DNA from 4 places in the Pseudomonas sp. AC172 genome. Region 4 is predicted to be linked to each of the others. Evidence: predicted binding sites of a transcription regulator. Region 4 holds the regulator's gene; each other region holds the start of a gene.
The links. Region 4 encodes sigma-54, which starts transcription at its own class of promoters, with help from an activator protein. Its sites were predicted from a motif close to ANTGGCATNNANNTTGCTNT; they were not measured.
Positions count from the first base shown of each region.

Region 1: the regulator sigma-54 is predicted to act here: its motif matches at 1,912-1,931, upstream of glnA (type I glutamate--ammonia ligase).
Region 2: the regulator sigma-54 is predicted to act here: its motif matches at 2,744-2,763, upstream of ACZ0A4_RS04015 (circularly permuted type 2 ATP-grasp protein).
Region 3: the regulator sigma-54 is predicted to act here: its motif matches at 2,926-2,945, upstream of ACZ0A4_RS04285 (CmpA/NrtA family ABC transporter substrate-binding protein).

Region 1 covers NZ_OZ409868.1:5,732,946-5,738,367, reverse strand. Annotated here, with positions in the region: gene typA (translational GTPase TypA) at 1-103, opposite strand, end outside; gene thiI (tRNA uracil 4-sulfurtransferase ThiI) at 243-1,697, opposite strand; gene glnA (type I glutamate--ammonia ligase) at 2,026-3,432, shown strand; gene ACZ0A4_RS25950 (DUF4124 domain-containing protein) at 3,643-4,155, shown strand; gene ACZ0A4_RS25945 (DUF4124 domain-containing protein) at 4,152-4,775, shown strand; gene glnL (nitrogen regulation protein NR(II)) at 5,007-5,422, shown strand, end outside.
Region 2 covers NZ_OZ409868.1:847,243-852,664, reverse strand. Annotated here, with positions in the region: gene ACZ0A4_RS04025 (transglutaminase family protein) at 1-342, opposite strand, end outside; gene ACZ0A4_RS04020 (alpha-E domain-containing protein) at 339-1,289, opposite strand; gene ACZ0A4_RS04015 (circularly permuted type 2 ATP-grasp protein) at 1,302-2,711, opposite strand; gene ACZ0A4_RS04010 (ribonuclease E inhibitor RraB) at 3,199-3,546, opposite strand; gene ACZ0A4_RS04005 (hypothetical protein) at 3,757-3,990, opposite strand; gene speE (polyamine aminopropyltransferase) at 4,162-5,037, opposite strand; gene ACZ0A4_RS03995 (PLDc N-terminal domain-containing protein) at 5,268-5,422, opposite strand, start outside.
Region 3 covers NZ_OZ409868.1:912,286-917,707, forward strand. Annotated here, with positions in the region: gene ACZ0A4_RS04275 (nitrate/nitrite transporter) at 1-577, opposite strand, end outside; gene ACZ0A4_RS04280 (ANTAR domain-containing response regulator) at 1,009-1,584, opposite strand; gene ACZ0A4_RS04285 (CmpA/NrtA family ABC transporter substrate-binding protein) at 1,600-2,811, opposite strand; gene ACZ0A4_RS04290 (quinone-dependent dihydroorotate dehydrogenase) at 3,033-4,052, shown strand; gene rmf (ribosome modulation factor) at 4,307-4,522, opposite strand; gene rlmKL (bifunctional 23S rRNA (guanine(2069)-N(7))-methyltransferase RlmK/23S rRNA (guanine(2445)-N(2))-methyltransferase RlmL) at 5,055-5,422, shown strand, end outside.
Region 4 covers NZ_OZ409868.1:6,371,601-6,377,022, reverse strand. Annotated here, with positions in the region: gene lptA (lipopolysaccharide transport periplasmic protein LptA) at 1-131, shown strand, start outside; gene lptB (LPS export ABC transporter ATP-binding protein) at 131-856, shown strand; gene ACZ0A4_RS28640 (RNA polymerase factor sigma-54) at 1,044-2,537, shown strand; gene hpf (ribosome hibernation-promoting factor, HPF/YfiA family) at 2,611-2,919, shown strand; gene ptsN (PTS IIA-like nitrogen regulatory protein PtsN) at 2,931-3,395, shown strand; gene rapZ (RNase adapter RapZ) at 3,398-4,255, shown strand; gene ACZ0A4_RS28620 (HPr family phosphocarrier protein) at 4,271-4,546, shown strand; gene ACZ0A4_RS28615 (ZIP family metal transporter) at 4,641-5,422, opposite strand, start outside.

The DNA.
Region 1 (5,422 bases), 640 kb from region 4:
TGCGCTCCAGAGTGCCGGATTGACGCAGGAGTTTGTCTACCAGGGTGGTTTTACCATGGTCAACGTGGGCAATGATGGCGATGTTGCGTAGATTTTCGATCACTTGTGTATCTCGATCAGAGGATTCGGTTTGCTGACAAGTCTTGGCAGCGATTAGCAGTAGTGTCCGGCATGGCCGTTACAGCTTGACGGCGGTGTCGGGGGGCCGGTGACGCAGGCCACAGGCAAACAGCCCCGGGCACTTAGCTCGGTCGATAAACGCGCACATTGGCATGCCCCTCACTGAGCAAATGGTGAGCATGCAGGCGACTCATCACGCCTTTGTCGCAATACAGCAGGTACTGGCGAGTCGGATCCAGCTCCTTGAAACGAGCGTTCACTGCGTAGAACGGCATCGTCTGTACTTCTACGCCAGCGAGTTCCAGCGGCTCATCCTCGGCGGCATCCGGGTGACGGATGTCGATCACGATCTGGCCGGCCAGTGCTTCGCTGACTTCTTCAATCTGTACGTCCTGGCCCAATTCGTCGATCACCCGATCGATCGGCACCAGCTTGGCGTTTTCGAGCGCACGCTCGAGCACTGCCATGTCGAATTCTTTCTCTTCGTGTTCAACACGCCCGCGCTTGGCGGCGGTCTTCGGGTTGACCGAAATGACCCCGCAGTATTCCGGCATGTGCCGGGCGAAATCGGCGGTGCCGATCTCGTTGGCGGTGTCGATGATGTCCTGCTTGTGCGCCACGATCAGCGGACGCAGGACCAGTTTGTCGGTCACGCAGTCGATCACCGACAGGTTCGGCAGTGTCTGGCTCGACACCTGGGAGATCGCCTCGCCGGTGACCAGCGCCTCGATCTGCAGACGTTCGGCGATGTTGGACGCCGCGCGCAACATCATACGCTTCAATACGACGCCCATATGACTGTTATCGACTTTGCCGAGAATTTCGCCCAACACTTCTTCGAACGGAACACTGACAAATAGCACGCGTTGCGAGCTGCCGTACTTCTTCCAGATGAAATGCGCGACTTCCATTACACCCAATTCGTGGGCACGACCGCCCAGATTGAAGAAGCAGAAGTGCGTCATCAGGCCGCGACGAATGATCTGGTAAGCCGCAACGGTCGAGTCAAAGCCGCCGGACATCAATACCAGCGTCTGCTCCAGAGCGCCGAGCGGGTAGCCGCCGATACCATTGTGCTGGCTGTGAATGACGAACAACCGTTTGTCGCGAACTTCGATACGGACTTCGATCTCCGGCGCTTTCAGGTCGATACCGGCGGCACCGCACTCACGGCGCAGCTTGCTGCCGACGTATTTTTCGACGTCCATCGAGCTGAACGCGTGCTTGCCGGCACGCTTGCAGCGCACCGAGAAAATCTTCCCGGCCAGTGCAGCGCCGTAGTGCTGTTTGCACTTATCGGTGATGTCGTCGAAGTCGCCCAGAGGGTACTCGTCGATCTGCAGAAAGTGCGCGATGCCCGGCATGCAGGTCAAGCGCTCACCCATCTCTTTCAAGGCTTTGGCGTCGGTAACGCGGGTTTCCAGCTCGAGATTGTCCCACACACCGTTCACCACCACGGCCGGGTCCAGGTCGCGGAGCACGGTGCGGATGTTCTTGGCCAACTGGCGGATGAACTTCGTCCGGACAGGTCGGCTTTTGATGGTGATCTCGGGGAAGACTTTTACGATTAGTTTCATGAAAACAGCGCGCGAACGGCCAGCCGAAAAAGGGGGGCGCGGATTATAGCGGAAATTGCTCAAGGTTTAACCAGTTAATGTGCAGAAGGTTTTGCATGCACCAAAACGGGTCATTTTCGATTTATAGCGCTACATTAAAGGGCGAGATTTTCCGCATTCAGGCGCTTTGCACCTTTATAAGCGTGAATTTGGGGCAAAAAACCCATGCTGGGGCACTGGCATGCAATTTGCTCCCTTGTGAGGCAGGTTGCCTTGGCAGAGTATTCGCGCCGGCATCACCCAAATTCAAGGGCATCCACTACCAAGCCCGAAGCCACCCGGAGGACATATGTCGAAGACGGTTCAACTCATCAAAGATCATGACGTCAAGTGGATTGATCTGCGCTTCACGGACACCAAAGGCACTCAGCACCACGTGACCATGCCGGCTCGCGATGCGCTGGATGAAGACTTCTTCGAAGTCGGCAAGATGTTCGACGGTTCCTCCATTGCTGGCTGGAAAGGCATCGAAGCCTCCGACATGATCCTGATGCCGGTTGACGAAACGGCCGTTCTCGACCCGTTCACCGAAGACGCCACCCTGATCCTGGTGTGCGACATCATCGAACCTTCGAGCATGCAAGGCTACGACCGCGACCCACGTGCGATCGCCAAGCGCGCCGAAGAACACCTGAAAGCCACCGGTATCGGTGACACCGTGTTCGCTGGTCCTGAGCCTGAGTTCTTCATCTTTGACTCGGTGAAATTCAAGTCGGACATTTCCGGCTCGATGTTCAAGATCTACTCCGAGCAAGGTTCGTGGATGTCCGACCAGGACATCGAAGGCGGCAACAAGGGTCACCGTCCAGGCGTCAAAGGCGGCTACTTCCCGGTTCCACCGTTCGACCACGACCACGAAATCCGTACCTCCATGTGCAACGCACTGGAAGAAATGGGCCTGACCGTTGAAGTTCACCACCACGAAGTGGCGACTGCCGGCCAGAACGAAATCGGCGTCAAGTTCAACACCCTGGTGAAGAAAGCCGACGAAACCCAAACCCTGAAGTACGTTGTGCACAACGTTGCTGACGCTTACGGCCGCACCGCGACCTTCATGCCGAAGCCACTGTACGGCGACAACGGTTCGGGCATGCACGTACACATGTCGATCTGGAAAGACGGCAAGAACACCTTCGCAGGCGAAGGCTATGCCGGCCTGTCCGATACCGCTCTGTACTTCATCGGCGGCATCATCAAGCACGGTAAGGCCCTGAACGGCTTCACCAACCCGGCGACCAACTCCTACAAGCGTCTGGTACCAGGCTTCGAAGCTCCGGTAATGCTGGCCTACTCGGCTCGCAACCGTTCCGCTTCGATCCGTATTCCTTACGTGTCGAGCCCGAAAGCCCGCCGTATCGAAGCACGTTTCCCGGATCCGGCTGCCAACCCGTACCTGGCCTTCGCAGCACTGCTGATGGCCGGTCTGGACGGTATCCAGAACAAGATCCACCCAGGCGACGCTGCTGACAAAAACCTGTACGACCTGCCGCCTGAAGAGGCGAAAGAGATCCCGCAAGTTTGCGGCAGCCTGAAAGAAGCCCTGGAAGAGCTGGACAAGGGCCGCGCGTTCCTGACCAAGGGCGGCGTGTTCTCCGACGACTTCATCGACGCTTACATCGCGCTGAAATCGGAAGAAGAAATCAAGGTTCGCACCTTCGTACACCCACTGGAATATGAGCTGTACTACAGCTGCTGATCCGGTAGCGCCGCGTTTCTCGGCGTGACAAAAAGAGGCCTCCTTCGGGAGGCCTTTTTTATTGCAGATCAAAAAACCCTCACCCTAACCCTAACCCTCTCCCAGAGGGAGAGGGTTAGGGTGAGGGCGTTACCAGATGTTTACCAAGTTGGGCCAACCGCCGCACCTGGCCTATGCTGCACCCCATCGCTTTCAATCCCGGTCGATTTCATGGGTCGCACCTTTCTCTACATTCTACTGCTGATCGCCCTGCCCGCCGCGGCGCAGATCTACAAGTACACCGATGCCAACGGCAACACGGTGTACAGCGATCACTCGCCGGACGGCGTGCAGGCACAACCGGTGGAATTGCCGCCGCTCAATCGGGTCGAGCCTCAGGCGCCCAGCGCACCACCCGCGCCCGAAACCGCCAACCGTGAACCTGCGCGCAACGCCTACGACATTCTCGAACTCGCCGGCCTCCCCAGCGAAGAAGCCCTGCGCGCCAATAACGGCACGTTCACCGTCCAGGTGCTGATCAAGCCGCGCCTGCAACCACCACATCAATTGAGACTAGTCCTGGATGATATGCCTTATGGCCAGCCCAGCAATGTGCCGATCCTGCAACTGGTGAACGTCGATCGCGGCGAACACCGACTCGCGGTGCAGGTGATCGACGGACAGACGATCATCCAGCAGAGCCCACCCGTCGCCCTTAGCGTGCAGCGGGTGCACAAGCCATGATCCGCGCGTGGTTGGTCGTCCTGTCGGCGCTGATGTCGCTGCAAACCTCAGCCGAGGTCTTCACTTATACCAACGCGCAAGGCAATCGCGTCTACACCGACCAACCGCGCGGCAATGCCAAGCGAGTGCCGATCGCCACCAGTAACCGCATGTCGGCCAACCCGACCGCCGCCGCGCCGATCACCACCGCGAAAAAAACCGTCGAACAACCGCCCTTCCATTACGACATGCTGCGGATTCTGGTGCCCGAACCCGACGCAACCATTCGCAGCAGCGCCGGGGAAATTATCGTCAGTGTCACCAGCGAACCGGGCCTGCAACGCGGCCACCGCTATCGCCTGTTACTGGACGGCCAAGCCACCGGCGAACCCGGCCTGAGCCCGGTTTTCCCGCTGAACAACGTTGATCGCGGCAGCCACAATCTCTCGGTTGAAATCCTCGACATGGAGGGTCGCACCGTCGAGCGCACTGCCAACCAGCCATTCCACATGCTGCGCATTTCCCTCGCGCAGAAACGCCAGGTCAAACCCTGCGTCGCCGACGACTACGGCGTACGCCCGGAATGCCCCTTGAAAGACAAACCGCCCGAGCCGAAAAATCCCTTTCTGCGTTTCTTCTAACGTCGTTCAGCTTTGCGCACTATATTGGTGCAATGGCCTGCACTGTACTCACATTCCAACCCATTTTGGTTCGAAACTACCCGCCAGAGCAGGCCATGTGCCACGCAAACGAGCGTCAAACGCCTGTTTCAGGCGTTGAACGCTTCTTTTCAGAGCCTTGGTTTGGTTTTTGCATTTTCCCGATACCGACGCTTGCTTGTTGCGCACGCTCCGCCCCCAAAAGAGGCTCCGATGACCATTAGCGACGCAATCCACCGTTTGCTGCTCGACAACCTGACCACCGCCACCATCCTGCTCGACGCCGAATTGCGCCTCGAGTACATGAACCCGGCGGCGGAGATGCTGCTCGCCATCAGCGGGCAGCGCAGCCATGGGCAGTTCATCAGCGAGCTGTTCACTGAATCCACAGAAGCGCTGAATTCGTTGCGCCAAGCGGTAGAGCAGGCGCACCCGTTCACCAAGCGCGAAGCGATGCTCACTGCCCTCACCGGCCAGACGTTGACCGTTGATTACGCGGTGACGCCAATCCTCAGCAACGGCGCGACCATGCTTCTGCTGGAAGTCCACCCGCGTGACCGCCTGCTGCGGATCACCAAGGAAGAGGCGCAGCTGTCCAAGCAGGAAACCAGCAAGATGCTGGTGCGCGG
Region 2 (5,422 bases), 5.5 Mb from region 4:
TTCCGCGAACGCACGCAAGGCCTCATCCGCCTCGGTCAAACGGGTAAAACGCAGGAACGGCAGCGCCGACTGGCTCTCATGCTCGGCCTCGCGCAGTTCGTCGATATCGACCTGCCCGCGCGCGCCGATGATGATCGCTTCGTGCGGTTCATCCATGGTCAGCACATGCAGGATATTGCCGAACGGATCGAGTTGCGCGCGCACCGGGCGCGGCAGGTCGAGTTGCCAGCTCAGCACATGCTGACGCTCGCTGTCGTGGGGGGTCAGCCGCAGATACTGGATGCTCGCCCGCACCTGATCCTCGTAGTGATAGGTGGTTTCGTGGCTTATGGAAAGTCTCATGCAGCCTCCAGGTAGGAACTGTGAATGGCGTTACCCAACTGGCGCACCAGCGGGATGAATTCGGTCAGCCAGGCGTGCAGGCCTTCCTCGAGAATTTCGTTGATGCCGGTGTAGCGCAGGCGCGCGTCCATCTCTGCCGCCAGACGTTGTGCGGGACGACCGTTGGCACCGGGCAGTTGCGCAAGAATCTGATCAATCTCTTCGGTACAGGCCCTTAGCGAACGCGGTACATCGGCACGCAACAGCAGCAACTCGGCAACATGCCGGGCGCCGGGCGCATCGCGGTAGATTTCGGTGTAGGCCTCAAATGACGACAAGGCACGCAGCAAGGCACTCCACTGGTAATAGGCGTGGGCCGTACCGTCGCTGACCGCTTCAGCCTGATCGCCAGCCATTTCATAGCGGGCATCGAGCAACCGCAGCGTGTTGTCCGCCCGTTCGATAAAGGTACCGAGACGAATGAAACGAAACGCATCGTTACGCATGATCGTGCCGTAAGACGCACCACGGAACAGGTGCGAACGCTCCTTGATCCATTCGCAGAAACGGCTCATGCCATAGCGACTGAGGCCCTGCTCGGCGATTCCGCGAATCTCCAGCCACGTCGAATTGATGTTCTCCCACATGTCCGCCGTGATGCGTCCGCGTACCGCATGGGCACTGGCCCGCGCCGCGCCGAGGCAGCTGTAAATGCTCGCAGGGTTGGCCGCATCGAGGGCGAAAAAGTGCAGCAGACGCTCAGCATGCAGTGCGCCATGGCGCTCCAGGTAATCGTCGAGGGTGCCGGTGATGAGCAGCGGCATGGCCAGTTCGTGCAAACCATCGCCGCGTCCGTCCTGCGGCATCAGCGACAGCGAATAACTGATGTCGAGCATCCGTGCGAGGTTTTCCGCCCGCTCCAGGTAACGCGACATCCAATACAGATCCGAGGCAGTTCTACTTAACATGGCAAGCTTCCTTCAATCCTCGACCACCCAGGTGTCCTTGGTTCCGCCACCCTGGGAGGAATTCACCACCAGAGAGCCTTCGCGCAATGCGACGCGGGTCAAACCGCCGGGCACCACACGGGTCTCGCGCCCGGACAAGACAAACGGACGCAAATCGATATGGCGCGGCGCAATACCGTTTTCGACAAAGGTCGGACAGGTCGACAGCGACAATGTCGGCTGCGCGATGTATGCGTGTGGCTTGGCCTTTATCCGTTCGCGGAAGGCATCTATTTCCGCCGTCGTTGACGCCGGCCCCACCAGCATTCCGTAACCACCGGAGCCTTGGGTTTCCTTGACCACCAGATCTGGAAGATTGGCCAGCACATGGGAAAGTTCAGACGGGTTGCGGCATTGCCAGGTCGGCACGTTTTTCAGGATCGGTTCTTCATCGAGGTAAAACCGGATCATGTCGGTGACAAACGGATACACCGATTTATCGTCCGCCACGCCAGTGCCGATGGCGTTTGCCAGCACTACGTTGCCGGAGCGATAAGACGAGAGCAGCCCCGGCACACCGAGCATCGAATCGGGATTGAACGCCAGTGGGTCGAGGAACGCGTCGTCGAGACGACGATAGATCACGTCCACCGCTTTCGGGCCATCGGTAGTGCGCATGAAGACTTTGTCGTCACGCACGAACAGATCGGCGCCTTCGACCAGCTCCACGCCCATTTCCCGGGCGAGAAACGCGTGTTCGAAGAACGCACTGTTGAAGCGCCCCGGCGTCAGCACCACGACGCTCGGGTCATCAATCGGGCTGGAGCTTTTCAGGGTGTCGAGCAACAGGTTCGGGTAGTGATCGATTGGCGCAATCCGCTGGGCGGCGAACAGCTCAGGGAAAAGGCGCATCATCATCTTGCGGTCTTCGAGCATATAGCTCACGCCACTCGGTGTGCGCAGGTTGTCTTCGAGGACGTAATAGGTGCCGTCGCCGTCGCGCACCAGATCGACGCCAGAGATGTGCGAATAGATATCACGGTGCAGATCGAGGCCTTGCATCGCCAACTGATATTGCTCATTGGCCAGCACCTGTTCGGCAGGAATGATCCCGGCCTTGATGATGCGCTGCTCATGATAGAGGTCAGCGAGAAACATGTTCAGCGCCTTGACCCGCTGGATGCAGCCGCGCTCGACGATTCGCCACTCGCTGGCGGGAATGCTGCGCGGGATGGTGTCGAAAGGAATCAGGCGCTCGGTGCCCTGCTCGTCGCCATAGAGCGTGAAAGTGATCCCGGCGCGATGGAACAGCAAGTCAGCCTCGCGTCGCCGCTGGGCCAGCAGCTCGTCAGGCGTTTCGGCCAGCCAGCGGGCGAACTCCCGATAATGCGGGCGAACCTGGCCGCCGGCATCGTACATTTCATCAAAATAGGTGCGGATCATGCCGTACTCCTTGTCACCCGGACATACAGACCTTCGCAAGGCCCGTGCCATCGGCATAAACGCTTTGATTTCAATCGGTTGGAAATACACGCCGCAAGCACCGCACCATTCCTGTGCGGCAATTGCCCCAACCGGATTGCCCCCGCTTCATTGCGACGCACTGCATCGCCTATCACCAGCATAGTCAGAGTTGATTTCACTGCCCGGCGCTGCCTGCGGATAATCCGCGCATTCGCTGCAAAGCTTCCCCGCGCATTGCGCCGCGAAGTCGCCAGCTCAACTGACCTGGACTGCCCTCGCAGCCCGCCCCGCTGTAACCCTGACCGGTTTCCTCTCCTTATCGGTCTTCCCTTTTAGCCACCCTCTCCGGTGGCTTTTTTTTGCCTCGGTTTCTTGTTTCAGGGTTTTGCCACGATGGTTTTCGAGCGCCGCAAACGACAACGGCCGACCCGAAGGTCAGCCGTTGCTCAACAGTTATCGCAAGAGATCAGTTCAAACGGTGGCGATTGCGCACCTCCTGCTTCACGCCCCAACCCTCGATAATGCCGCCCAAGGGCTCGACCACTGCCGAAAAGCCCTGCTCGAAATCGCCGATATCGTCATAGGTCGCGTACATCACTTTGCTCAATTCCAGCGCCCACGCACCGTCATCACGCACGCTGACCTGGGCATTGATGGATTCACCGCGAAATTTGCCTGCAGCCCTGCGCGCCCGCTCCTCGTCCGGGAAAATGGCGTAGAACTCGATGGGATGGAATCGGGAAAAATCGAAACCGCCTTCTTTCATGCGGCGCAGAACATTGCTGCTGATGTCTTCTTGATAGGCTGTGCTCATGAATCGTCCCCCTCGCATAGATGGATAGACTTTCCGTATTCCCGCCCCGGGCCTTTGGCCAAAGTACTACGGCAACGTGGTTGCACGCGGGAACAAGCATGTAGCTGACAAGACCAGACCTTAGCGATCCGTTCGCTGATCTCGCTTGCAGAGTAGCCCCAAGATAGAGCTGCTGCCAAGGCCTGGTTGCTTCGGATGAAAGGAAGATTTTCAGATTGGAGTAATGCTGCGGATTTCGATGCTGTTCTGGGTTTTCAGGTTTTTCACGCCCGCATCGGCCGTGCGCCCTTCCAGATCGTTGAGATCCAGTTCGGCGGCGACGGGCAGAAGCCGTGCCTTGATCAATCGAGCAGCCTCATCGTCGCTGGGGCATTCCGCGCGCTCGAACACCTCATCGACAATTTCACCATGATCGTCCACGAAAGTGACTTTCCACTTTTGCATCGGTGCCTCCTCGATCAAACCCGCAAATGGGCTTACACGTATCTCGACTGTGCATGCCGAAAGTTGGTTCAAAAGGATTACAGCGGGCGAAGATGAAAAAAACGACATCTGCTTTACGGGGAAGCAAATGTGGGAGCGAGCTCGCTCCCACAGGGGAGTTGCGGTGTTCTTTTAATCGTTGCTTGGCTTGTTGATCGCCTGCAGCACGTACTGAGGCAAGGCGAACGCGCCGATGTGGATTTCCGGGTTGTAGTAACGGGTGACGATGCCGCTGCCGATGAAGCGCTGTTGCAGGGTTTCACGGCTCAGTTTGCGGTAGGCCGGGTTGGTCGAGCCCCAAGCGAAGGTCATCGAACCGCCGATGTAGGTCGGCACTGCGGCTTGATAGAAGTGCCAGTCCGGGAACAGGCTGTTCAGGCGACCGGCAGTGGTTTTCACTTCGTCGATCTGCATGAACGGCGTGCCGTTCTGGGTCACCAGAATGCCGCCTTCGTTCAGGCAGCGGTGGCAAGCCTGGTAGAAGTTCTCCGAGAACAACACTTCGCCCGGGCCGATCGGGTCGGTGGAGTCAGAGATGATCACGTCGAATTTTTCCGTGGTGGTGGCGACGAAACGCATGCCATCGTCGATCACCAGGTTCAGACGCGGATCGTCGTAGGCGCCGCTGGAATGGTTCGGCAGGAACTCTTTGCACATGTCGACCACGGTGCCGTCGATCTCGACCATGGTGATGTGTTCAACGCCGGCGTGCTTGGTCACTTCGCGCAACATGCCGCCGTCACCGCCGCCGATGATCAGTACGCGCTTGGCACTGCCATGGGCGAGGAGCGGCACGTGGGTTAGCATTTCGTGGTAGATGAATTCGTCGGCTTCGGTGGTCTGGATCACGCCGTCCAGCGCCATCACGCGACCCATGCGCGGGTTCTGGAAGATCACCAGGTGCTGGTGTTCGGTGCGCACTTCGTGCAGCAGTTTTTCCATGCGAAAACGCTGGCCGTAGCCTTCGTAGAGGGTTTCCAGGTACTCGCTGGTTTTGGTGACGGTCATGGTCAAGTGCTCCGATGAATGCGCGGGCGCCGATCGAGGGGACGATCGCCCGGGAAAGGCGCGCATTCTACGTTGCCGAAGATGACAGGTCGAACCTCACTTCATCGGCCAACAACAATCCCCTGGGGGAGCGAGCCTGCTCGCGAAGGCGGCGTACCAGTCAACATTGTCGGTGACTGATCCAGCGCTTTCGCGAGCAGGCTCGCTCCCACAGGGGTAGTGCGGTGTTATCAGATCCGCACGTTGCCCCGCGGTCCGGCAATCGCCCAGATGATCAGGCCCAGCACTGGCAGGAGGATGATCAGCAGCACCCAGACGATTTTCATCCCGGTGGTTGCGCCGCTTTTCAGCACATTGATGATGGCCCAGATGTCGAGGGCAAGGA
Region 3 (5,422 bases), 5.5 Mb from region 4:
GCTCAGGCGCGTTTTTCGCCAGCCAGGCAAACAATATCAACGTCAGGATCAATGGAATCAGAGCGAAACCGAATACATTGCTCCAGCCAAACGCAGCGGCCAGTACCGGCGCGAGCAGCGCGGCGAAAACAGTACCGGAGTTGCCCGCACCGGCGATGCCCATGGCTTTGCCCTGATGCTGCGGCGGATACCATTGCGACGCCAGTGGCAGGGCCACAGCGAAAGACGCGCCGGCCATGCCGAGGAACAGGCCGAGTATCAGCGCTTGTTCATAACTGTGGATGCCGAGTTTCCAGGCGCCGAACAAGGCGCAGATCACAATGACCTGACCGATCAGCCCGGCGGTTTTCGGCGACAGTCGATCAGCGAGCATGCCCATCCCGAAGCGCAGCACCGCACCGGCGAGGATCGGCGTGGCGACGACGAGGCCGCGTTGTTGCGTGGTCAGGTGCAGGTCGGCGGCAATCTGCACCGCCAGCGGGCCGAGCAGATACCAGACCATGAAGCTCAGGTCGAAATAGAGGAAGGCCGCGAACAATGTCGGGGTGTGGCCGGATTTCCAGAAGCTTGAATTCATCGCGCACCTCAGCTGAAAAGAGTCTCGAAAGGAGTCATGCAACAGCAGGTGGGGCGCCGCCACGGCCGCACCACCGGCCCCGGTCTGTGGGGCCAAAACGCAAAAACGCCGCTACCTGATTCGCCGGTTGGGCGAACGGGTGAGCGACGTCTTTGTCGTGGGTGGGGCAACCGCCGTTGGTTACCTGTGCGTTTACATAGCGAGATCTGTGCCAACAGCCGGAAAATCAAAAGCCCCTCACCCTAGCCCTCTCCCAGAGGGAGAGGGCTAGGGTGAGGTGTCTTGCGCCAAACATCGACCTGAAGGGCCGAGTCGATTATGGATTCACCGAAGATCGTTCAGGTCGGCGTATTACTGCGCCATCCCCCGATCAGTCCCCTCTCCCTCTGGGAGAGGGTTAGGGTGAGGGGCTCTTCAGCGGTGAGAACGCCTCAGCCAAGCAACTCACTCATGGCAATAATCTGCTCCGCCACCTGAATCAATTTCTGCTGCCGGCTCATCGCCTGGCGTCGCATCAAGGTGTAAGCCTCTTCCTCATTGCAATCCTTCATCTTCATCAATAACCCCTTGGCCAGCTCAATGCGCTTGCGCTCAGCCAATTGCTGATCACGCGCCTGTAACTGCGCACGCAACGCCTGATCACTCTCGAACCGGGCCATCGCCACATCGAGAATTGGCTGCAGACGCTGTGCGTGAATGCCTTCGACGATGTAGGCACTGACCCCGGACTTGATCGCCTGCCGCATCACGCCAGGGTCATGCTCATCGGTAAACATCACAATTGGCCGTGGCTGGTCGCGGCTGACCAGCACCACTTGTTCCATGACATCGCGGCTCGGTGACTCGGTATCGATCAGAATCACGTCCGGGCGCACCGTTTCGACGCGCGCGGGCAGGTCGATGGTCAGACCGGACTCGTCGATGACTTCGAAACCGGCTTCAGTCAGCGCGGCTTTCAGGCGACCGACTTTTTTCGCCGTGTCGTTGATCAGCAGAATGCGCAACATGTTCGCGGTCCCCTGTCAGCGGCGGGCGAGTAGGGGAGCGTCGTCGCTCATCGCGTGCAGCTTGAAACTGCGCGCGTAAGCGGCCGGGTCGCTGCCGTCCCAGATTTTGCCGTCGAGCAACTGGCTGCTGCGCATGTCGGTGCCCCACGCCGCCACGCCGACAGCGGTCGCGGCGTCGCGGTAGATATCCAACTGCTGAACCTGGCGGGCGACGGCGAGGTAATCCGGGTCTTCGCGCAGCAAACCCCAGCGGCGGAACTGGGTCATGAACCACATACCGTCCGACAGATAGGGCAGATTCACCTCGCCGTTGCCGTGGAAGCGCAGCGCATGAGGATCCTGCCAACGATTGCCCAGCCCATCGGCATAGTCACCGAGAAAACGCGGTTCGATGCACGAAAGCGGCGCGTCCAGATATTCCGGCGCACTGAGCAACTGCGCGGTGCTGCGCCGATTTTCCGGGCTCTCTTCGATAAAGCGGCTGGCTTCAAGGATCGCCATTACCAGCGCCCTCGCGGTGTTCGGGTATTGCTCGACAAATTCACGGGTGCAACCAAGGACTTTTTCCGGGTGATCGGGCCAGATGGTCTGGCTGGTAGCCAGGGTGAAACCCAGATCCTGCTGCACCGCGCTAGCAGCCCAAGGCTCGCCGACACAAAAACCGTCGATGCGCCCGGCTTGCAGGTGCGCGACCATTTGCGGCGGCGGCACGACCACGCTGTCGACATCCTGCAATGGATGAATGCCCTGACTCGCCAGCCAGTAATAAAGCCACATCGCATGCGTGCCGGTGGGGAAGGTCTGCGCGAAGGTCAGTTTTGCGCGGCTTTGGTGCACGTGGCGGTCCAGCGCTTCAGGACTGGTCACGCCGAGGCTTTGCAGGTCGTGGGAGAGGTTGAGACTCTGGCCGTTCTGGTTCAGGCCCATCAACACGGCCATGTCGGTCGGGGCGACACCGCCGATACCCAAGTGCACAGCGTAGATCAGGCCATACAGACTGTGCGCGGCATCCAGTTCGCCGCTGACCAGTTTGTCGCGCAAACTGGCCCAGGAACTCTGGCGCTTGAGGTTCAGGGTCAGCCCGTAAGGCTGGGCAAAGCCCTGTGTCGCCGCGACGACGACCGAGGCGCAATCGCTCAGGGCCATGAAGCCGAGGTTGATTGCACTTTTTTCCGGGGCATCGCTGCCGTTGACCCAAGCCAGCGGCCCTGCTGAAGATTCATTCATCCAACGCTACCTCGAAAAAAAACGTCGCCGCGGACTTTGCGCAGGCAAAACCCGGGACGACGCCATTGTCCTTACCCACACGCCGCCATTGGCCTGCAGGCTGATAGCGATGAAAGTGCAAGGCATATGCCAGCCACCTCGATTTGCGCATGTGCCTCGCGCGGCAGGTCGATGCCCGGCTATAATCGCCGCTCTTTTCGCCGCCCGAGTCATCGCCGCCCATGTACACCCTGGCCCGTCAGCTGTTGTTCAAACTTTCCCCGGAAACTTCCCACGATCTGTCGCTGGATCTGATCGGCGCGGGTGGGCGTTTGGGCCTCAACGGCTTGCTGTGCAAGGCGCCGGCAAAAGTCCCGGTGACCGTCATGGGCCTGGAATTCCCCAACCCGGTGGGTTTGGCGGCCGGTCTGGACAAGAACGGCGCAGCCATCGATGGCTTCGCGCAGTTGGGTTTCGGTTTTGTCGAAATCGGCACCGTGACCCCGCGTCCACAGCCAGGCAACCCGAAACCACGGATCTTTCGTCTGCCGGAAGCCGAGGCGATCATCAACCGCATGGGGTTCAACAACCTCGGTGTCGATAACCTGCTGGCGCGCGTGGCCGCAGCGAAATACAAAGGCGTGCTGGGCATCAACATCGGCAAGAACTTCGATACGCCGGTCGAGCGCGCGGTCGACGATTACCTGATCTGCCTGGACAAGGTCTACGCCCACGCCAGCTACGTGACGGTCAACGTCAGCTCGCCGAACACCCCGGGCCTGCGCAGCCTGCAGTTTGGTGATTCGCTCAAACAATTGCTCGCCGATCTGGCCACGCGCCGTGCCGAACTGGCGTTGCGTCATGGCAAACATGTGCCGCTGGCGATCAAGATCGCCCCGGACATGACCGATGAAGAAACCGCCCAGGTGGCTCAGGCGTTGATCGAAACCGGCATGGACGCGGTGATCGCGACCAACACCACGCTGAGCCGTGTCGGCGTTGAAGGCATGGAGCATGGCGACGAGGCGGGCGGTCTGTCGGGCGCGCCGGTGCGGGAGAAAAGCACCAATACCGTGAAGGTGCTGGCCGGCGAGTTGGCCGGGCGGTTGCCGATCATTGCTGCGGGTGGCATTACCGAAGGCAAGCATGCGGCGGAGAAAATTCTCGCCGGTGCGAGCCTGGTGCAGATCTATTCGGGCTTCATCTATAAAGGCCCGGCGCTGATTCGTGAGTCGGTAGACGCGATCGCCGCCCTGCGCTAATCCAATTGTGGGAGCGAGCTTGCTCGCGAAAGCGGTGTGCCAGTCTCTGTAGATATTGACTGAATCGACGCTTTCGTCGGAACGCCGCCCGGAGCAAGCTCGCTCCCACAGGTATGTGCGCAGCACAAATAATGTGACAGGCATAAAAAAGGGCTCCTCGAAGGAGCCCCTGGGCCGCAGCCCGCCGTCCGGGAAGGACGTGCATGGTAAGTCGTTACAAATTCAGATTGTCGTGTCGGAATTAATGCCCTGTGTCAGCCGACGGCGTGAAGTTCGTTGAGTCTGTGGATTCCCGCAGTGCCGGTCATACCGTCCCAGTTGTCGCCGCGTCCTTCTCGCCAGCCGTTAATCCAGGCTTGACGTACCGACGGTAGAGTAAATGGGCAAAGCTCACGGGATTTGCCACCAACGCCATATTGATATCCGCGCAAAAATGCTCTTTCCAACGGATCACGCTTAAGTCTTCTCATAGGGTGTTTCCCTCACTTGTTGACTGTTTTGTGTCGCGTTGACCTCAACTGAGGTCTGGCAGAAGAAACCTGCCATGGTGCGGCTCGCTGCCGGCGTGGCGAGCCAAGGTGTTGACGCCGTTGCGACGTCAACCTGTGTTCAGTTCTAACCAATGAGTCACACCGAGGGAATGATCGTTTTGTCATAAGGACGTAACGAAATTAGTGCTACAGCCATAAGTAACGACGGGTTTCATGCACGGTTTTTCAGCAAACCCCGGTATGATCGGCCCCGCGCTGCATGATGGGGTTAATTCTTTAGTGAGAATGACCCACGTTTGCGCTTGGGTATAAAGCGACGAAGGGTCGCTTCAAGACTTTTTGTTTCATCAACTTTTTTATCTGTCCCGGCATCTAAGCTCTTTTAACCCGAGCAGCGGGGATGGAACGGCACACCCTCGTGCCACGCGGGCGTTCTTTTAGAAAAGCGCCTGATTGAAAACCGGATCGGCAATGCGTTGCCGATTCACTAGCCAAAGGCTCTGGAAATACCATGTCCGACCGTTTCGAACTCTTCCTCACTTGCCCTAAAGGCCTTGAAGGCCTGCTCATCGAGGAAGCCGTCGGGCTTGGCCTTGAAGAAGCGCGCGAGCACACTTCCGCCGTGCGTGGCATGGCAACCATGGAAACCGCTTATCGCCTGTGCCTCTGGTCGCGTCTGGCCAACCGGGTGCTGTTGGTGCTCAAGCGTTTCCCGATGAAAGACGCTGAAGACCTCTATCACGGCGTGCTCGACATCGAGTGGCAGGATCACATGCTCAGCGACGGCACTCTGGCCGTCGAATTCAGCGGCCACGGTTCCGGCATCGACAACACCCACTTCGGCGCATTGAAAGTCAAAGACGCCATCGTCGACAAACT
Region 4 (5,422 bases):
AAATCGTCTATGACACCGTGAAGAAACTCGCCAGCGCCGGTCGCGCTACCGGCAGCAAGGTCACCGAGGCGCGTCCGCGCATCGACATGGTGATCCAGCCGAAGAAGAAAACCGACGAGAAAACCCAGTAATGGCAACTCTGAAAGCTCAGCACCTGGCCAAGGCCTATAAAAGCCGCCAGGTCGTGCGTGATGTCAGCCTGTCGATCGACAGCGGCCAGATCGTCGGCCTGCTCGGCCCGAACGGTGCCGGCAAGACGACCTGCTTCTACATGATCGTCGGCCTGGTGCAGGCCGATCAGGGCCGCGTACTGATCGATGACCTGGACGTCAGCCACCAGCCAATGCACGGCCGTGCAAAAGCCGGCATCGGCTATCTGCCGCAAGAAGCGTCGATCTTCCGCAAACTGTCGGTGGCAGACAACATCATGGCCATCCTCGAGACCCGTCAGGAACTCGACAAGGCCGGACGCCGCAAAGAGCTGGAAAGCCTGCTGCAGGAATTCCACATCAGCCACATCCGCGACAACCTCGGTATGAGCCTGTCCGGTGGTGAACGTCGCCGCGTGGAAATCGCTCGCGCGCTGGCAACGGCACCGAAATTCATCCTGCTCGACGAACCGTTTGCCGGTGTCGACCCGATTTCGGTCGGCGACATCAAGCAGATCATCCACCACCTCAAGGCCAAAGGCATCGGTGTATTGATCACCGACCACAACGTCCGTGAGACGCTGGATATCTGCGAAACCGCTTACATCGTCAACGATGGCCAGTTGATTGCCGAGGGCGATGCAGAAACCATCCTGGCCAACGATCTGGTCAAGGAAGTGTATCTGGGCCACGAGTTCCGCCTGTAAGCGCAACAGTGCCCGGTGCGCCGCCCGGGCGCTGTATCGATTCAAGCAGGATTTAATACGCTTTAATTGTTACAGCGCTCTAGGCAAACACTTCAGTTTCAGGCATATAATTTGCTTAAGTTTGGCGCTCCGGCGCCCTGTAGTGGATGGCGCATAGCGCCGGCGAATAAGGTGTTAAGCCCCTGCCATGAAACCATCGCTAGTCTTGAGAATGGGCCAGCAGCTGACGATGACACCGCAGCTGCAACAGGCCATCCGCCTGCTCCAATTGTCGACCCTGGATCTGCAACAGGAAATCCAGGAGGCTCTGGAATCCAATCCGATGCTCGAACGCCAGGAAGAAGGCGAGGACTTCGACAATTCCGACCCCATGGCCGACAACGCCGAACAGAAGCCCAACACCGAGATCCAGGAGCCCTCGTATCAGGAAACCGCACCGACGGTGGACAACCTCGAGGACGGCGAATGGAACGAGCGCATCCCCAACGAGCTTCCGGTCGACACGGCCTGGGAAGACGTCTACCAGACCAGCGCCAGCAGCCTGCCCAGCAGCGACGATGACGAGTGGGACTTCACCACACGCACGTCCGCCGGCGAGAGCCTGCAAAGCCACCTGCTGTGGCAACTGAACCTTGCACCGATGTCCGACACCGATCGCCTGATTGCCGTCACTTTGATCGATTGCATCAACAATCAGGGCTACCTGGACGAAACCCTCGAAGAGATCCTTGAGGCGTTCGATCCGGAGCTGGACATTGAGCTGGACGAAATCGAAGCCGTCCTGCACCGCATCCAGCAGTTTGAACCGGCCGGCATCGGCGCGCGCAATCTCGGCGAGTGCCTGCTGCTGCAATTGCGCCAGTTGCCTGCCAAGACTCCATGGCTGGCAGAAGCGAAACGCTTGGTCAGCGATTACATCGATCTGCTCGGCAGCCGCGACTACAGCCAGTTGATGCGGCGCATGAAGCTCAAGGAAGACGAACTGCGCCAGGTCATCGAGCTGGTGCAAAGCCTCAATCCCCGTCCGGGCTCACAGATCGAGTCCACTGAAGCCGAATACGTCGTCCCTGACGTGATCGTGCGCAAGGACAACGAACGCTGGCTTGTCGAGTTGAACCAGGAGTCGGTACCACGCCTGCGCGTCAACGCCCAGTACGCTGGTTTCGTTCGCCGCGCCGACACCAGCGCCGACAACACTTTCATGCGCAATCAGTTGCAGGAGGCTCGCTGGTTCATCAAGAGCCTGCAGAGCCGCAACGAAACCCTGATGAAAGTTGCCACCCAGATCGTCGAGCATCAGCGCGGTTTTCTGGAGTACGGCGACGAAGCGATGAAGCCGTTGGTCCTGCATGACATCGCCGAAGCGGTCGGCATGCACGAATCGACGATTTCACGGGTGACCACGCAGAAATTCATGCATACCCCGCGCGGTATTTATGAGCTGAAATACTTTTTCTCCAGCCACGTCAGCACTTCCGAAGGCGGCGAATGCTCGTCCACGGCGATCCGCGCGATCATCAAAAAACTGGTTGCCGCGGAAAATCAGAAAAAGCCGTTGAGTGACAGCAAGATCGCTGGTTTACTGGAGGCACAAGGCATTCAGGTGGCTCGCCGCACCGTCGCCAAGTACCGCGAATCCCTCGGGATCGCGCCTTCGAGCGAACGCAAGCGGTTGATGTAAGCCACGTTACAGCGTTCCAGTGGCAGGCTATCCAGCCTGCCGCTTTATGCACTGGCAACGAAGGAGAAGCTGTATGCAAGTCAACATCAGTGGACACCAACTGGAAGTGACCCAACCTCTGCGTTCCTATATCGAGGAAAAGCTCCAACGACTGGAGCGACATTTCGACAAGATCACCAACGTGCAAGTCACGATGTGCGTCGAAAAGCTGAAGCAGAAAATCGAAGCCACCTTGCATATTCCCGGCAGCGAAGTGGTCGCCAACGCAGAAGATACTGATATGTATGCTGCGATCGACTCACTGACCGACAAGCTGGATCGCCAACTCAAAAAGCATAAGGAAAAGACCCAGAGCCTCCTCCAGGGCGCGACCGGTCGATAACCCCCCATTCCATGATCCGACTTGAAAATATCCTGACCCCCGGCCGTTCCCTTGTGAACGTGCCGGGCGGCAGTAAGAAGAAAGCCCTCGAACAAATTGCCAACCTGATCGCCCGCGAAGTGCCGGATCTGGAGATGCAAGATGTCTTCGAGGCGTTGATTGCCCGTGAAAAACTCGGTTCCACCGGTTTTGGCAACGGCATCGCCATTCCTCACTGCCGTCTCAAGGGGTGCCAGTCGCCTATCAGCGCCTTGATGCACCTTGATACGCCAATCGATTTCGACGCCATCGATGGCGCTCCGGTTGACCTGCTGTTCGTATTGCTGGTCCCGGAAGCCGCCACCGATGCACACCTGGAGTTACTGCGCCAGATCGCCAGCATGCTCGACCGCAAGGATGTGCGCGATAAACTGCGTAACGCCAAGAGCAACGAAGCCTTGTATCAGGTTGTCCTGGACGAGCAGAACGGGCACTAATCATGCGCTTGATCATCGTCAGCGGCCGTTCCGGCTCGGGTAAAAGTACGGCTCTGGATGTCCTTGAAGACAACGGCTATTACTGCATCGACAACCTGCCCGCAGGCTTGCTGCCGGAACTGGCCGAACGCGCGCTGATTCACACTGAGCTGGCGCAACCGCTGGTGGCCGTATCGATCGATGCGCGCAACCTGCCGAGTCATCTGACGCGCTTTCCCGAGTTGCTTGAAGATGTCCGGGCCAAGCACATCCAGTGCGATGTCCTGTATCTGGACGCCGACGAAGAAACCTTGCTCAAGCGTTTCTCCGAAACCCGCCGCCGCCACCCGCTGAGCAACGCCAATCGCTCGCTGGCCGAAGCGATCCAGGATGAAACCGCCCTGCTCGGCCCGATTGCCGACCTCGCCGACCTGAAAATCAACACCACCAACCTCAACCTGTACCAGTTGCGCGACAGCATCAAGCTGCGCCTGCTGAATCAGCCCGAGCCGGGCACAGCGTTTCTGGTCGAGTCATTCGGCTTCAAACGCGGCATGCCGGTAGACGCGGATCTGGTATTCGATGTGCGCTGCCTGCCCAATCCCTACTGGAAGCCGGAACTGCGTGCGCAATCAGGTCTTGATGCGCCGGTGGCCGAGTACCTCGCGGCGCAGCCGGAGGTCGAAGAAATGTTCCAGGACATTTTCACCTACCTGCACAAGTGGCTGCCGCGCTTCGCTGCGAGCAACCGGGCCTACGTCACCATTGCCATTGGCTGCACCGGCGGGCATCACCGCTCCGTCTACCTGACTGAACGACTGGGTCAGGCCCTGCAGAAAACCCTGAAGAACGTCCAGGTTCGCCACCGCGACCTCACTTAAAGGATTCACACCGCGATGCCTGCTCTGGAAATCGAAATCATCAACAAGCTGGGCCTGCATGCCCGCGCGTCGGCCAAGTTCGTTGGCGTGGCCGGGCAGTTTCCGGATTGCTCGATCAGAGTGGGCCGCACGCCAGAGACCACGGTCGATGGTAAAAGCATCATGGCGATGATGATGCTGGCGGCTGGCAAGGGCACCAAGATCCATTTGAGTACTGAAGGGCATCAGGAACAGGAAGCGCTGGATGCGCTGGTGGCGCTGATCAACAACTATTTCGACGAAGGTGGCTGACAGCCAAAATCAAAAGATCGCAGCCTTCGGCAGTTCCTACCGGGAACGCATTCCAATACAGGAACTGCCGAAGGCTGCGATCTTTTGACCTTCTTCAACCCAACGCCGTATCCATCACCATCATCAAACAAAATCCGATCAACAGGCCAAGACTGGCCAGTTTGTCATGACCATGACGTCGTGATTCCGGGATGACCTCGTGAGTCACCACCAGCAACATTGCCCCCGCCGCCAGTGCCAGACCTAATGGCAGCAGCACCTGCGCCAGACCGACCAGCCACGCACACAGCAACGCAAACACTGGCTCGACCAGCCCTGATGCCGCGCCGATCAGGAACGCCTTGACCCGCGACATCCCCGCCCCGGCCAATACCAGCGCAATCACCAGACCTTCCGGCACATCCTGCAGGGCGATGCCCATGGCCAGACTGTCCGCATCCGGCATGCCGCCACCGGCGGAAACGCCAACGGCCATGCCTTCAGGAATGTTATGGGCAATGATGGCGAACACGAACAGCCAGATTCGTGGCGGAATCACCGGACGCTCCGGCGTACCCACCAGCATTTCAGGCGAGGCTCCGGACAACTGACGATCGACCAGGTACAACCCGAACGCACCGAGCATGATGCCGAAACAGATCAGCCCACTGGCGCCCCACGGTGTCAGGTCAAGGCTTTCCGCGGCGGCAATGCCCGGCACGATCAACGAAAACGCCGTCGCCGCCAGCATCACCCCGGCGCCAAAACCCAGCAAGGTATCGCTGAGTGCCTGTGGCATGCGCCGAATCACCAGCACCGGGACGGCACCAAGCGCCGTGCCGAGGGCGCAGATCGCGCCGCCCTGCAACGCCCGCGAAAGCCTCGGCTCGAGATTCA